DNA from 3 places in the Rothia sp. 32237D007AR genome. Region 3 is predicted to be linked to each of the others. Evidence: predicted binding sites of a transcription regulator. Region 3 holds the regulator's gene; each other region holds the start of a gene.
The links. Region 3 encodes HrcA, which represses chaperone genes, less so after heat shock. Its sites were predicted from a motif close to TTNGCACTCGNNNNNNNCGAGTGCNAA; they were not measured.

Region 1 (3,992 bases), on a different contig from region 3:
CGATGGCGTCAGCGTCGCCGGCGCCTTCGATGATGGTGGTTTCGTCCTTGGTGACAACAACCTTGCGGGCCTGGCCGAGCAGGTCGATGGTTGCGGTGTCTAGGGAGAGGCCTACTTCTTCGGTGATGACCTGGCCACCGGTGAGGATGGCAATGTCAGCTAGCTGGGCCTTGCGGCGGTCGCCGAAGCCAGGAGCCTTGACAGCTACAGACTTGATGGAGCCGCGCATCTTGTTGAGCACCAGCAGGGCCAGGGCTTCACCCTCAACGTCTTCAGCGACGATCAGCAGGGGCTTGCCGGACTGCATGACCTTCTCAAGGACGGGTACAAGATCCTTGACGTTAGAGATCTTGGAGCTAACGATCAGGATGTAGGGGTCTTCGAGGACAGCTTCTTGGCGGTCTGCGTCGGTGACGAAGTAGCCTGAGAGGAAGCCCTTATCAAAGCGCATACCCTCGGTCAGTTCCAGGGTCAGGCCGAAGGTGTTGGACTCTTCGACGGTGATGACGCCTTCCTTGCCAACCTTTTCCATGGCCTGGGCGATGAGCTTACCGATTTCGGGGTCGCCTGCTGAGATAGATGCGGTAGCGGCGATTTCTTCTTCGGTTTCAACTTCCTTAGCTGACTCCAGCAGCTCGGCGGTGACAGCTTCTACAGCCTTTTCGATACCGCGCTTGAGGGAGAGGGGGTCAGCACCAGCGGCGACGTTGCGTAGGCCTTCGCGCACGAGGGCCTGGGCGAGGACGGTTGCGGTGGTGGTACCGTCACCGGCGATGTCGTCAGTCTTCTTGGCGACCTCTTTGACCAGTTCTGCACCAATCTTTTCGTAGGGGTCTTCGAGTTCAATTTCCTTGGCGATGGAGACACCGTCGTTGGTGATGGTGGGTGCGCCCCAGGCCTTCTCCAGTACGACGTTGCGACCACGGGGGCCGAGGGTTACCTTCACTGCGTCTGCTAGGGTGTTCAGACCCTTTTCTAGACCGCGGCGTGCCTCTTCATCAAAAGCAATCAGCTTTGCCATATGGCTTTCGCTCCTTCTGGAACATTCGGGTTGAGCGCGATTCTTCGGTGCCCGCGACGGACGGCACACCCCGGTGTGCTGCCATGGGGCAGGTGGGGTGGGCCTCACCAGAGCATCGCTTCAGGTGTTTTACTCAAGAGCGGTTCGGCCGCTAAACCTAGCACATGATTTAGCAGTCGAAGCCTCTGAGTGCTAATACCAATCTTGGCACTTGAGCGGTAGGGGCGCAAACCTATTGTTCCTTCAAGTGAGCCTTAATCGCCCACAGCGCACAAGTCGGGCAGGCGGAACTGTATTGAGTCCTAGCCCAGTTGAGTTCTGGCCCAGCTGAATTCTAGCCCAGCTGGTAGGTGCCTGTAGCTGTCTCGTAGATGTAGTCACCGGTCGGGTCCAGGTAGAAGGTGGCGGTGGCCGGATCGTAGCTGTAGCGCTCGGTAGTAGTGGGTAGGGCGGGGTTAGTGGCTAGTTCCCCTGCCCCGAGGCCTCCACTCGCAGGAGCACTGGCAGGAGCACTGATGGAATCGCTAGCAGGAACACTGGCAGCGTTTGAAGGTGAAGAGGATACCCCGCCCAGGCTAGCGGGGTCAAAGTCGGACCCAAGCACAAGGTAGATCAGGCCGGTCTCTGCCTGGTAGTCCTGGGCGATGGTGGGCAGGCCCAGGGTATCGGCTATCTCATTGGCTTCTGAGGAGGCTCCCGTGGCGAAGTACACCATGGACTCAGCAGCATAAGCCCCGGCCCAGTTAGCGGTAGAGACTACGCTATAGCCTTCTTCTTCAAGGACTGCGGCAGCCTGGGCGGCAGAACCAGAGGGAGCACTAGAGTTATACACTTCAACCTTCACACTGGAAGGGTCAGTGGTGGGGGTAGGCTCTGGGTTAGGGCTTACCTCAGCGGTGGCAGGGGCTGGGGCAGCGGTATCTGGGCTTGTTGCAGCGTCAGGGGCAGCAGTGCGCGGTGAGACCACATACATGAGGCCACCCACCATAAGGGCCAGCACACCGCTGATAATGATGGCCAGTAGCCCAGCGCGAGAGGTTGCCGTATCGACTACGGCACCACGGTAGGCGCCGCGGCGGGCAGTGCTCTCGTCAATATCGTCGAACTCATCGCGGGGGTAGCGGTTCACAGGCGTCCTCATCATCATGGGCGGTGGCGGGCTTTTAGTTACTAGGGTACACGGGCTTACAGGGCGGTACACGGGCTTACAGGGGAAGGCGCCCCTAGGCCTGATCAGGTTAGGGCATCGCGCTTGAGCCGCAACCGACGGGTCAGCGCCGGTTCAGCGGCAATAGCACGCGGGTTATCAATCAGGGCGTTGAGCTGCTGATAGTAAGCCACCGGGGTAAGTCCCAGGGCGCGGGTAATTTCCTGCTCTTTACTGCCCTGGTATTTGAAGCGTTTTTTCTCCAGCGCGAGAATAGCCGCTTCGCTCTCACTCAGCCCTTCATCAGGTTCACTGCTCTCGCTGCTCATCTGCTCCCTCTCGGTGGTCTAGTCTTAGTAGGGAGAATACCTTACCCCGCCCAAGGAGTGCCGTGTCTGCCCGTCCCCTGCATGAAATTATGTCCCCTGACTGGGCCCAAGCTCTAGCCCCCGTCGAACCCCAAATCCGGGTCATGGGCAACTTCCTCAGGGCAGAACACGAGGCAGGACGCCCCACCCTACCCCCAGGCCACGATATCTTCCGGGCCTTCACCTACCCCATGAGCGAGGTCAAGGTACTAGTGATTGGCCAGGACCCCTACCCCACCCCAGGCCATGCCATGGGGCTTAGCTTTTCGGTCCACCCCGCGGTGCGTCCGCTACCTCGTTCCCTACAAAATATCTACAAGGAACTCCAAACCGACACCGGGATAGTACCCCCACCCCATGGGGACCTCACCGCCTGGAGCGCCCAAGGGGTCATGCTCATGAACCGGGTGCTCACCGTCGGGGCAGGCCAAGCAGGGTCCCACCGCAACCTGGGCTGGGAGCACATCACAACCGCCGCTATCGAGGCACTAGCACAGCGGGGCACGCCCCTGGTAGGCCTGCTGTGGGGAGCGGACGCCCGCAAATGCAAGCCCCTACTGGGCGGCTACCCCTGCGTTGAGTCGCCCCACCCCTCACCACTCTCAGCCTCACGAGGTTTCTTCGGTTCCCGGCCCTTCAGCCAGGTCAATGAGCTTCTCATACAGCAAGGGGCGCAACCTGTGGACTGGGCCCTACCCCACTAGCGGTCCCGCTTCTCCTGCTGTTCATTACCCTCCAGAGCCGGGCTAAGATACCGCTGAATGAGGTACTGCATCAGATAGCTACCTAGCACCACACCCGAAGCCATGGAAAGAATAATGGCAATAGCCGCCACCATACCCGGCACACCAGCATCTGAATTAGCCTCCACCGTAAAAAGATAAAGACCACGGAACACCGACAAACCAGGGAGCAAAAAGGTCAAGGCAGGCACATAGAAAATAGACGCCGGAGCATGCAAACGGTAAGCCAAAAAAGTACTCATCAGACCAATCACCAAAGCCGCAAAAGCCGTATTAGCCCGCCCAGCACCGCTACCAAAAATGAACGTATACCCCTGATACACCCAAAAACCGCAGGTAGCGATCAACAAAATCCACAAGAGGGTAGGCCAGCGGGCATGGGTAGTAACCGCAAAAGCCAAAGACGCCAGCATGAAGAAAACATAACTTACCCCCAGGCTGGCACCCACAAACCGGGTCTCATTAATATCAAGCTCACTCACCCCCAGCACCGACAGAGCCGCAACCGCCGAAGCCAAGCCCACCACAATCCCCAAGAAAGACATACCGGTAGACACAAACTTACCCGCCGCAGTGAGCGGAAAGCCGTTAAGGGCGTCCTGCACCGCTGATACCAGCCGGGCAGTCGGCAAGAGCATAATAAGCCCAGCAGTCACAATATGAGGTGCGGAAACATGAAAGCCCACCTGAGAAAAAAGAGAGGCCTCATCCGA
Region 2 (3,992 bases), on a different contig from region 3:
CGAGGGCACGCAGCCCCTGAATTTCGGGGCGCCAGGCGCGCTCGGCTGAACGGGTGATGGTTGCTATGGTGCCGGTGGCGGGGCGTGTTTCGGTGGCTGGGCGGGACACTGCGGTCTACCTCCTTTGCTGACAAGGGTTGGGTGCCAGAAGGACGGTTACCGTTAGGTAACGAGCAGGAAGACACCGAGTTAAAATGTTACTGCTAGTGACCGGCAGATTGCATTAAACAACAGGCCCTGCCTCTACGGTGTTAGTCACTGTAGGGCAGGGCCTGTTGGGCCGTGAAGACCTAGGAAAGAGTGAAGAGGTGGGTGTGGAAGCCTTACTTGGCTTCGTCTTCTTCTTTCTCCTCAGGCTTTTCAACGACCAGGGTTTCGGTGGTCAGCACCAGGGCAGCAATGGAGGTTGCATTTTCTAGGGCTGAGCGGGTGACCTTGACCGGGTCGATGACGCCGCGGGCGATGAGATCTTCGTATTCACCGGTTGCGGCGTTGAAGCCGTGACCGATGGGCATCTCTGCTACGCGGGAGGTGACCACATAGCCGTCCTGACCCGCGTTCTCAGCAATCCAGCGCAGGGGCTGCACCAGGGCGCGGCGGACGATGTCCGCACCGACCTGAGCATCATGGGAGTCAAGTTCAAGACCATCAAGGGCTGCAAGGGCGTGCACCAGGGCGGTACCGCCACCTGCCACGATGCCCTCTTCAAGGGCAGCGCGGGTGGAGGAAACAGCGTCCTCAATACGGTGCTTACGTTCCTTGGCTTCAACCTCGGTTGCAGCACCCACCTTGATAACGCCCACACCGCCAGCTAGCTTAGCTAGGCGTTCCTTGAGCTTTTCGCGGTCCCATTCGGAATCCACGCGCTCAATTTCGGCGCGGAGCTGATCAACGCGTTCAGCTACAGCCTCAGAGCTGCCACCGCCATCAACGATGGTGGTGTTGTTCTTGGTGACGGTCACACGGCGGGCTGAACCGAGCTGGTCCAGGGTCACAGCGTCCAGGGAGATACCCAGTTCGCCGGTAATGACGGTACCGCCGGTGAGGATAGCCAGGTCCTGGAAGATTGCCTTGCGGCGGTCACCAAAACCGGGTGCCTTCAGCGCCACAACGTCCAGGTTGCCGCGGAGCTTGTTAATGACCAGGGCGGAGAGGGCTTCACCGTCCACGTCCTCAGCGATGATGGTCAGGGGCTTTTTGGCCTGAACAATCTTCTCAAGGACGGGCATAATCTCAGCCACGGTTGAAATTTTGCCCTGGTAGAGCAAAATGGCGGTGTTCTCAAGAACAGCCTCAGCTCGTTCAGGGTCGGTGACGAAAGAGGGTGAGAGGTAGCCCTTATCGAACTGCATACCCTCGGTCACTTCAAGCTCAATCTCAGTCGTCGAGCCATCTTCGATGGTGATAACACCGTCTTGGCCAACCTTGCTAAAGGCTTCAGAGAGCAGTTCACCGATCTGGGGTGACTGGGCGGAGATAGCTGCCACGTGGGCAACTTCTTCACCAGTGACTTCGCGGGCGTTAGCCAGCAGGCGCTCTGAAACCAGCTTGGTGGCGGTTTCGATACCGCGCTTGACCTCGCCGGGGGCAGCGCCAGAGGTGACGTTGCGCAGACCCTCAGAGACCAAAGCCTGGGCTAGGACGGTCGCGGTGGTGGTGCCGTCGCCAGCAACATCGTTGGTTTTGGTGGCTACTTCTTTAGCCAGCTGGGCGCCCAGGTTTTCGTAGGGGTTTTCCAGTTCAATCTCGCGGGCGATTGATACACCGTCGTTGGTAATGATGGGGGCGCCCCACTGCTTATCAAGTACCACGTTGCGGCCGCGGGGGCCCAGGGTTACTTTGACAGCGTTAGCAAGCTTATCGACGCCTGCCTGCAGGTGCTTACGCGCATCATCATTGAATTCAAGCTGCTTTGCCATGAATCCTTACTTCTTTCTTGTGTTTCGTCTTGTCTTCGGTAGAAACAGCGAAAACTTAGGAAACGACAGCCAGTACGTCGCGGGCTGAGAGAATCAGGTATTCGGCGCCGCCGTACTTAACCTCGGTGCCACCGTACTTGGAGAAGATTACGACGTCGCCTTCTGCTACGTCAACGGGGATGCGGTTGCCCTTGTCGTCGATGCGGCCGGGGCCAACAGCGATGACCTTAGCTTCCTGGGGCTTTTCCTTGGCGGTATCGGGGATGACCAGACCAGATGCGGTGGTCTGCTCTGCTTCAACGATCTGAACGACAATGCGGTCTTCGAGGGGCTTGATAGCCATGGTGAGGTACTCCTTTGAGTGGGTCTCAGCGTAAAATTTATGGGGTGACTACAGGGTGCTAAGTCGGTTTTACCCGGTATCGTCGCGGTGTTACCGGGTGCCGTTTTAGCACTATCAGCAGTCAAGTGCTAACTAAAACTTTATTCCTCTGGGCCCCTGGTGGGCAAGATAGGGCGCCGGTTTCGCAGACAGCGCACCCGCTACCCTGCCTGCTCTGCCCTATAACTTGCACCTAAACTTATGTGCATGACCTCTTTCCCCCGCGCCGGCGCCCAGCCCTTCTCAGCCGACCACTTAGCTCTTCTTGACCAGCTCACCCCCTATAACCCCGCAGACTCCCTCCAGGCGGTCAGCAGGCTCAGGGCGCAGGGCATCAGCGCCGAAGATTCCTCTGCCCTGCTCACCCAGGCCCGCCTACGCACCCTAGGAGCCAGTAAATTCGGCCCGGCTGCTAGGCACATGCTTTTCACCGAGGCTGGCTATGAGCAGGCCACCCGCGCAGCTGTTGCCCAGCACCACGCCGCCCGGTTTGTCGCTGCTGGGCTTGCCTCAGTAGCAGATTTAGGCTGCGGCCTAGGGGCAGATTCCCTAGCCTTTGCGCAGGCAGGTTTAGCTGTGACATCCCTAGAACTTGACCCAATCACAGCAAGCCTGGCCGCCCATAATCTCTCCCCCTACCCCACCGCCCAGGTGCTGGTGGGCAATGTGGAAGAGGTCAAGCTTGAAAAGCTCACCACCGTCACCGGGGAGCCTATCTCAGCTCTCTGGTTAGACCCGGCACGCCGAGAGGTCGAAAGCGGGTCTACCACCTCACGGATTTTTGACCCAGAGGCCTTCTCCCCGCCCTTTTCCTTCTTGCAGAAGCTAGCGGCCACAGGCACCCCCATGGGGGTCAAGCTGGGTCCGGCCCTACCCCATGAGGCTATACCGGATGGGGTAGAAGCCGAGTGGGTCAGTCACGGTGGGTCTGTGGTAGAAGTAGTGCTCTGGTTCAACGGTTTAGCCCGACCCGGCGTAGCCCGCTCAGCTACGGTACTGGGTGCGGACGCCGCCACCCGGCAGGTACTGGGTGAACTTACCTCACCGGCACCAGCGTCCACCCCTGAAGAGCCTCTTGAAGTAACAGAACTGGGCACCTACCTGATTGAGCCAGACGGCGCGGTGGTACGTTCCCACCTGGTAGCAGATTATGCGCGGACGATTGGGGCAACCCTGCTCGATGAGAACATCGCCTACCTAACCGCCGATTCCCCCGCTGATAGCCCGCTAGGCCGCGCCTACCGCGTCCTGGGTACCTTGCCCTTGAACGACAAGAAGCTCCGCCGCTGGGTCAAAGAAGAAGGCATCACCGCCCTGACCGTTAAAAAACGGGGCGTCGATGTGCTCCCTGAAAAGCTACGGGCCACACTCCTTGCCGGGATAAAAAAGAAGAAGGGCGCGGGTAAAGAAGCCACCCTCATTCTGACCCGCCTCGGGCAGGGAACGAGCTCCCAGCGGCTAGCAATCTGGGCTGAACCAGCCTAACTGACGGTCAGCTACCTGGTCAGATGCACAACTCCCACCTGACCAAAAATGTCATACTGTGAGCTAGATTCTTCTGCTTCAGCCCCTGCCCATAAGATGGAACCAGCACCGCACCGAGACCCTGGAGCCAGCGTATGATTTTCCATCCCTCAGACCAGTCCACCATTGGAGTGGAGTGGGAAGTTGCCCTCGTTGAACCCACCACC
Region 3 (3,992 bases):
CCTGCATCAGATTTGGTGAAGATTCTGGGTGAGGCTGTTGAGCTTTTTGGTATTGAGCCCGGTGCTGAGGTGACGTGTGAGGCTAACCCTGATTCGGTAACCCGCCAGGACCTTGAGACGTTGAAGGCTGGTGGTTTTACCAGGGTGTCTTTTGGTATGCAGTCGGTGGTTCCTGAGGTGCTTGAGGTCCTTGATCGTACCCACACCCCGGCTAATGTGCCTAAGGTGGTGGCTTGGGCTCAAGAGGCCGGGTTGCAGGTATCGGTTGATGTGATTTATGGGTCGCCGGGGGAGAGCCTGGAGCAGTGGGAGCAGTCGGTTCGGGCGGCTGTCTCTTATGCTCCTGACCATATTTCTGCCTATTCTCTGATTGTTGAGGAGGGCACTAAACTGGCGGCTCAGATTCGCCGGGGCGAGTATGCCATGCCTGATGATGATTTGATGGCTGATATGTACCTGCTGGCTGAGCAGATTTTTTCGGAGGCTGGGTATCACTGGTATGAGGTGTCGAACTATGCGCGGTCACCGGAGTATCGTTCCCGTCATAACTATGCTTATTGGCGTAATCAGGATTGGTGGGGTATTGGCCCGGGTGCTCATTCGCATGTGAATGGTACTCGTTGGTGGAATCTTAAGCACCCGGTGCCTTACGCTAACCGGGTGAGGGCTGGGCAGAGTCCGGCGGCAGCCCGTGAGGTACTGGGGGAGCAGACCCGTAGGTTTGAGGACATCATGTTGCAGGTGAGGGTAATTGACGGTTTAGAGATTTCTCGTCTCTTGGAGGGTGGAGACACTGCCCAGGTGGAGAAGTCGCTGGATTGGTTGCAGGGGCAGGGTTTGATTGATGCTCAGGCCCGGTTGGGCGGACGCGTGCAGCTCACCTTGCAAGGTCGCCTGCTGGGGGATGCTGTGACCCGGGAACTACTGCCTGATATCGACCGTTAGATTCGCGTATCAGTAAAGAGATAGCAAAAAAAAGGGGGCGGTGTGACTTAGCTAAGTTACACTGCCCCCTTTGGGTTGTAGAAGCTTCCTTGCCTATTTCTTGCGGCTGGTGAGCTTGCTGAAAAGATGAGTGTTGCTCTTGTACTGGTAGGGGTTGCCGCGGTTTACCCTGATACCGGCACGCAGGGAGGAGATGGCAAGGTAGGTCCAGGTGAGGGCTGCGATTAGCCCAAAGAGCCAGCCGATGCCCGGAATGTTGCTGAGAACAATAGAGGCTGCCAGCACTAGGGTGGGTAGCAGGGTGAAGTCTAGGGCTTCACGGGATTCTTGTTCGGTGAAGGGGCCACGGCCTCGGTAGAGGTAGTAGATGACGGCCGCGGGAATGCAGCCTAGCACGCCCCCCAAGTGTGTAGCAGTTGCGATGTTGCGGTCTGCGGTAACAGACAGGTGTGCAGCGGTTGCAGATGACCCCTTGTAGGCGGTTGTGGAAGGTGCTGATGCGGTCTTCAAGAATTCTTCTCTTTGAGGTTGAAGGGCAAATGAGTGATAGATGGGGTTCTAAACCCATTGGTCATCATTTTAGTCAAAGCTGGGGGAGGGTGGTATATGTGAAGCCTACGAATTTTTGGGGAGTAGGACGATGTTAGTCACACCGAAAAAACTCTTAGTCTAGGCAGCTTGCCCATCGAGTGTCACAAAGTCAATCAGCTCTTCAACCGGCCCTAAGAGGGTTGGTTCAAGATCGGTGTAGCTATTGACCCGCTGAAGAATCGCATCCCAGCCGGCGCGGACGTCCTCAGGTGTCTTGGCTGGGCGGCCAAAGCGCTGCAAGATACCGGTTTTCCAGTCTTCTCCCCGAGGGATCTGGGGCCAGGCCTGTATGCCTAGCACCTGGGGTTTCACAGCCTGCCAAATATCAACGAAGGGGTGGCCCACAATCAGGACGTTATCACCGGCTCCAGCAACCTGCATGGCCTGCTGTGCTATGCGTTCTTCTTTGCTCCCTGCCACCAGGTGATCGACGAGAATACCGAGTTTTCGGTGGCTCGCTGGCCCAAAAGCTGTCACAGCCCCAGCGAGATCATCGACCCCGTGCAGGGGCTCCACTACGATACCTTCAACCCGCAGATCATGGCCCCACACTTTTTCAATCAGCTCAGCATCGTGCACGCCCTCAACCCAGATGCGACTGGCCCGCGCTGTACGCGCCTGAATACCGTCAAGAGCCACTGAGCCCGACCGGGAAATCTTGCGGGTAGATGCAGGCTGCTTCTTCTGAGGCTTAATCAGGTTGATGCTGCGGCCTTCAAGCAGGAAGCCCGGGCCCAGGGGGAAGAACTTAATGCGCCCCCGTCGATCTTCCAAACCTACCTGAGGGCCGGACGCCGTAGCCCGCACCTTAACTGCTGCTCCTACGAAGCCGGTGGCGGCGTCCTCAAGCACCATGCCGGGGGCTAAGGCAACCTGCGGCAGGGGAGGGCGGTGTGGGGTCAAATCGGCCTGGACCCAGGTGTCTCGGTAGTCCATCGGTGTGCTTCTCACTCTCTCTTATAGGGGCATTAGCCATGAGCGTACCGAGTTCTGATTCTAGTTCACTGGTATTAGAGTTAATGGGTAACTTAGCACTCAAGACCATCAAGTGCTAACCTAACCCTGCAATTATTCTTCGCCCCAGAGAAAACCTATGAGCCCAGGAGGTGCCGTGAACCACCCCAGACGCTTGCACGTCCTACAAGCCATCGTTGAAGAATACGTGCACACCCGTGAACCTGTTGGCTCTAAAACCCTCCTAGAGCGGCACCATTTGGGGGTCTCAAGCGCCACCGTCCGCAACGATATGGCCGCCCTGGAAGAACAAGGCCTGATTCAAGCACCCCATGCCAGTGCAGGGCGGGTCCCCACCGACCAAGGCTACCGCCTCTTCGTTGACCAAATATCATCCCTACAACCCCTTTCAGAGGCCGAAAAACGAGCAATTCATACCCTGCTCGATAGCGCCGAAAGCGTGGATGAAATGATGAAAACTAGCGTGCGTCTACTCTCATCTCTCACCCACCAGGTGGCCATGGTGCAATACCCTGCCGGCCCGGCTGCCACCGTTCGCCATATCGAGCTGGTGTCCCTCTCAAGCACCACCGTGCTACTGGTTCTTATTACCGATTCTGGCCAGGTCACCCAGCGTACTCTCACGGTGGCCCATACCCTTGAAGAACTTACAGCAGCCCGCCAATACCTCCTTGACCGCTATGCTTACCGGCCGCTCAACAATCTCACCACCGCAGAAGCGTCCGCCAGTGAAACACCACTCTACGGTGCCCTCCAGCAGGCCTTGCAGACCCTTGCCGCCCAAGACGCCTCATCACAGGTACTCATTGCAGGCACCTCCTATCTAGCTGCCTCCACCGTTGATTTTAGAGGCAGTATCGCCCCGGTGCTTGATGCCTTGGAAGAGCAAGTAGTCCTCCTTAAACTACTGACCGACCTGGAGCACGACGAGCGCGGCTTTGCAGTTAGTATCGGCTCTGAAAATCCCAGTGAGTCCCTGGCTGAAACCTCAGTGGTAGCCAGTAGCTACGGGCCTGGGGGAGCCGCCCACGTAGGAGTCGTTGGCCCCACCCGCATGGACTACACCAGCACAGTCTCCAAGGTCAACGCAGTAGCCCGCTACCTATCTAAGATTTTGGCTCAGGTATAAGCCTGCGCCTGCCCCTTTTACACCAGTCCACCGAAAGAGAGAACCAGTGAGTAGTCACTACGAAACCCTCGGCGTCTCCCGCGATGCCAGCCCCGAAGAAATCAAGAAGGCCTACCGCAAGAAGGCCCGTCAGCTCCACCCTGATATCAACCCTTCGGAAGAAGCCGCCGAGGAATTCAAGCGCGTCTCCCTAGCCCACGATGTGCTCTCCGACCCCGAAAAGCGCCGCATCTATGACCAGACCGGTAACGAAAACGGTACCGCCAGCGGTTTTGGTGGTGGCGGCGGATTCGGCGGAGGCTTTGGAGGCTTCCAAGACATCTTCGACACCTTCTTCAACTCAGCCCCCCGT

Region 1: the regulator HrcA is predicted to act here: its motif matches at 1,191-1,217, upstream of groL (chaperonin GroEL).
Region 2: the regulator HrcA is predicted to act here: its motif matches at 2,368-2,394, upstream of groES (co-chaperone GroES).

The regions. Positions count from the first base shown of each region.
Region 1 covers NZ_JBPPUO010000002.1:157,120-161,111, forward strand. Annotated here, with positions in the region: gene groL (chaperonin GroEL) at 1-1,021, opposite strand, end outside; gene ACED87_RS02280 (LytR C-terminal domain-containing protein) at 1,356-2,150, opposite strand; gene ACED87_RS02285 (DUF3263 domain-containing protein) at 2,255-2,497, opposite strand; gene ACED87_RS02290 (uracil-DNA glycosylase) at 2,560-3,240, shown strand; gene ACED87_RS02295 (threonine/serine exporter family protein) at 3,237-3,992, opposite strand, start outside.
Region 2 covers NZ_JBPPUO010000008.1:71,784-75,775, reverse strand. Annotated here, with positions in the region: gene ACED87_RS06710 (acyltransferase family protein) at 1-109, opposite strand, end outside; gene groL (chaperonin GroEL) at 324-1,919, opposite strand; gene groES (co-chaperone GroES) at 1,975-2,262, opposite strand; gene ACED87_RS06695 (THUMP-like domain-containing protein) at 2,509-3,786, shown strand; gene ACED87_RS06690 (glutamate--cysteine ligase) at 3,921-3,992, shown strand, end outside.
Region 3 covers NZ_JBPPUO010000006.1:66,943-70,934, forward strand. Annotated here, with positions in the region: gene hemW (radical SAM family heme chaperone HemW) at 1-945, shown strand, start outside; gene ACED87_RS05555 (DUF4870 domain-containing protein) at 1,039-1,455, opposite strand; gene ACED87_RS05560 (DUF3097 family protein) at 1,615-2,472, opposite strand; gene hrcA (heat-inducible transcriptional repressor HrcA) at 2,648-3,640, shown strand; gene dnaJ (molecular chaperone DnaJ) at 3,687-3,992, shown strand, end outside.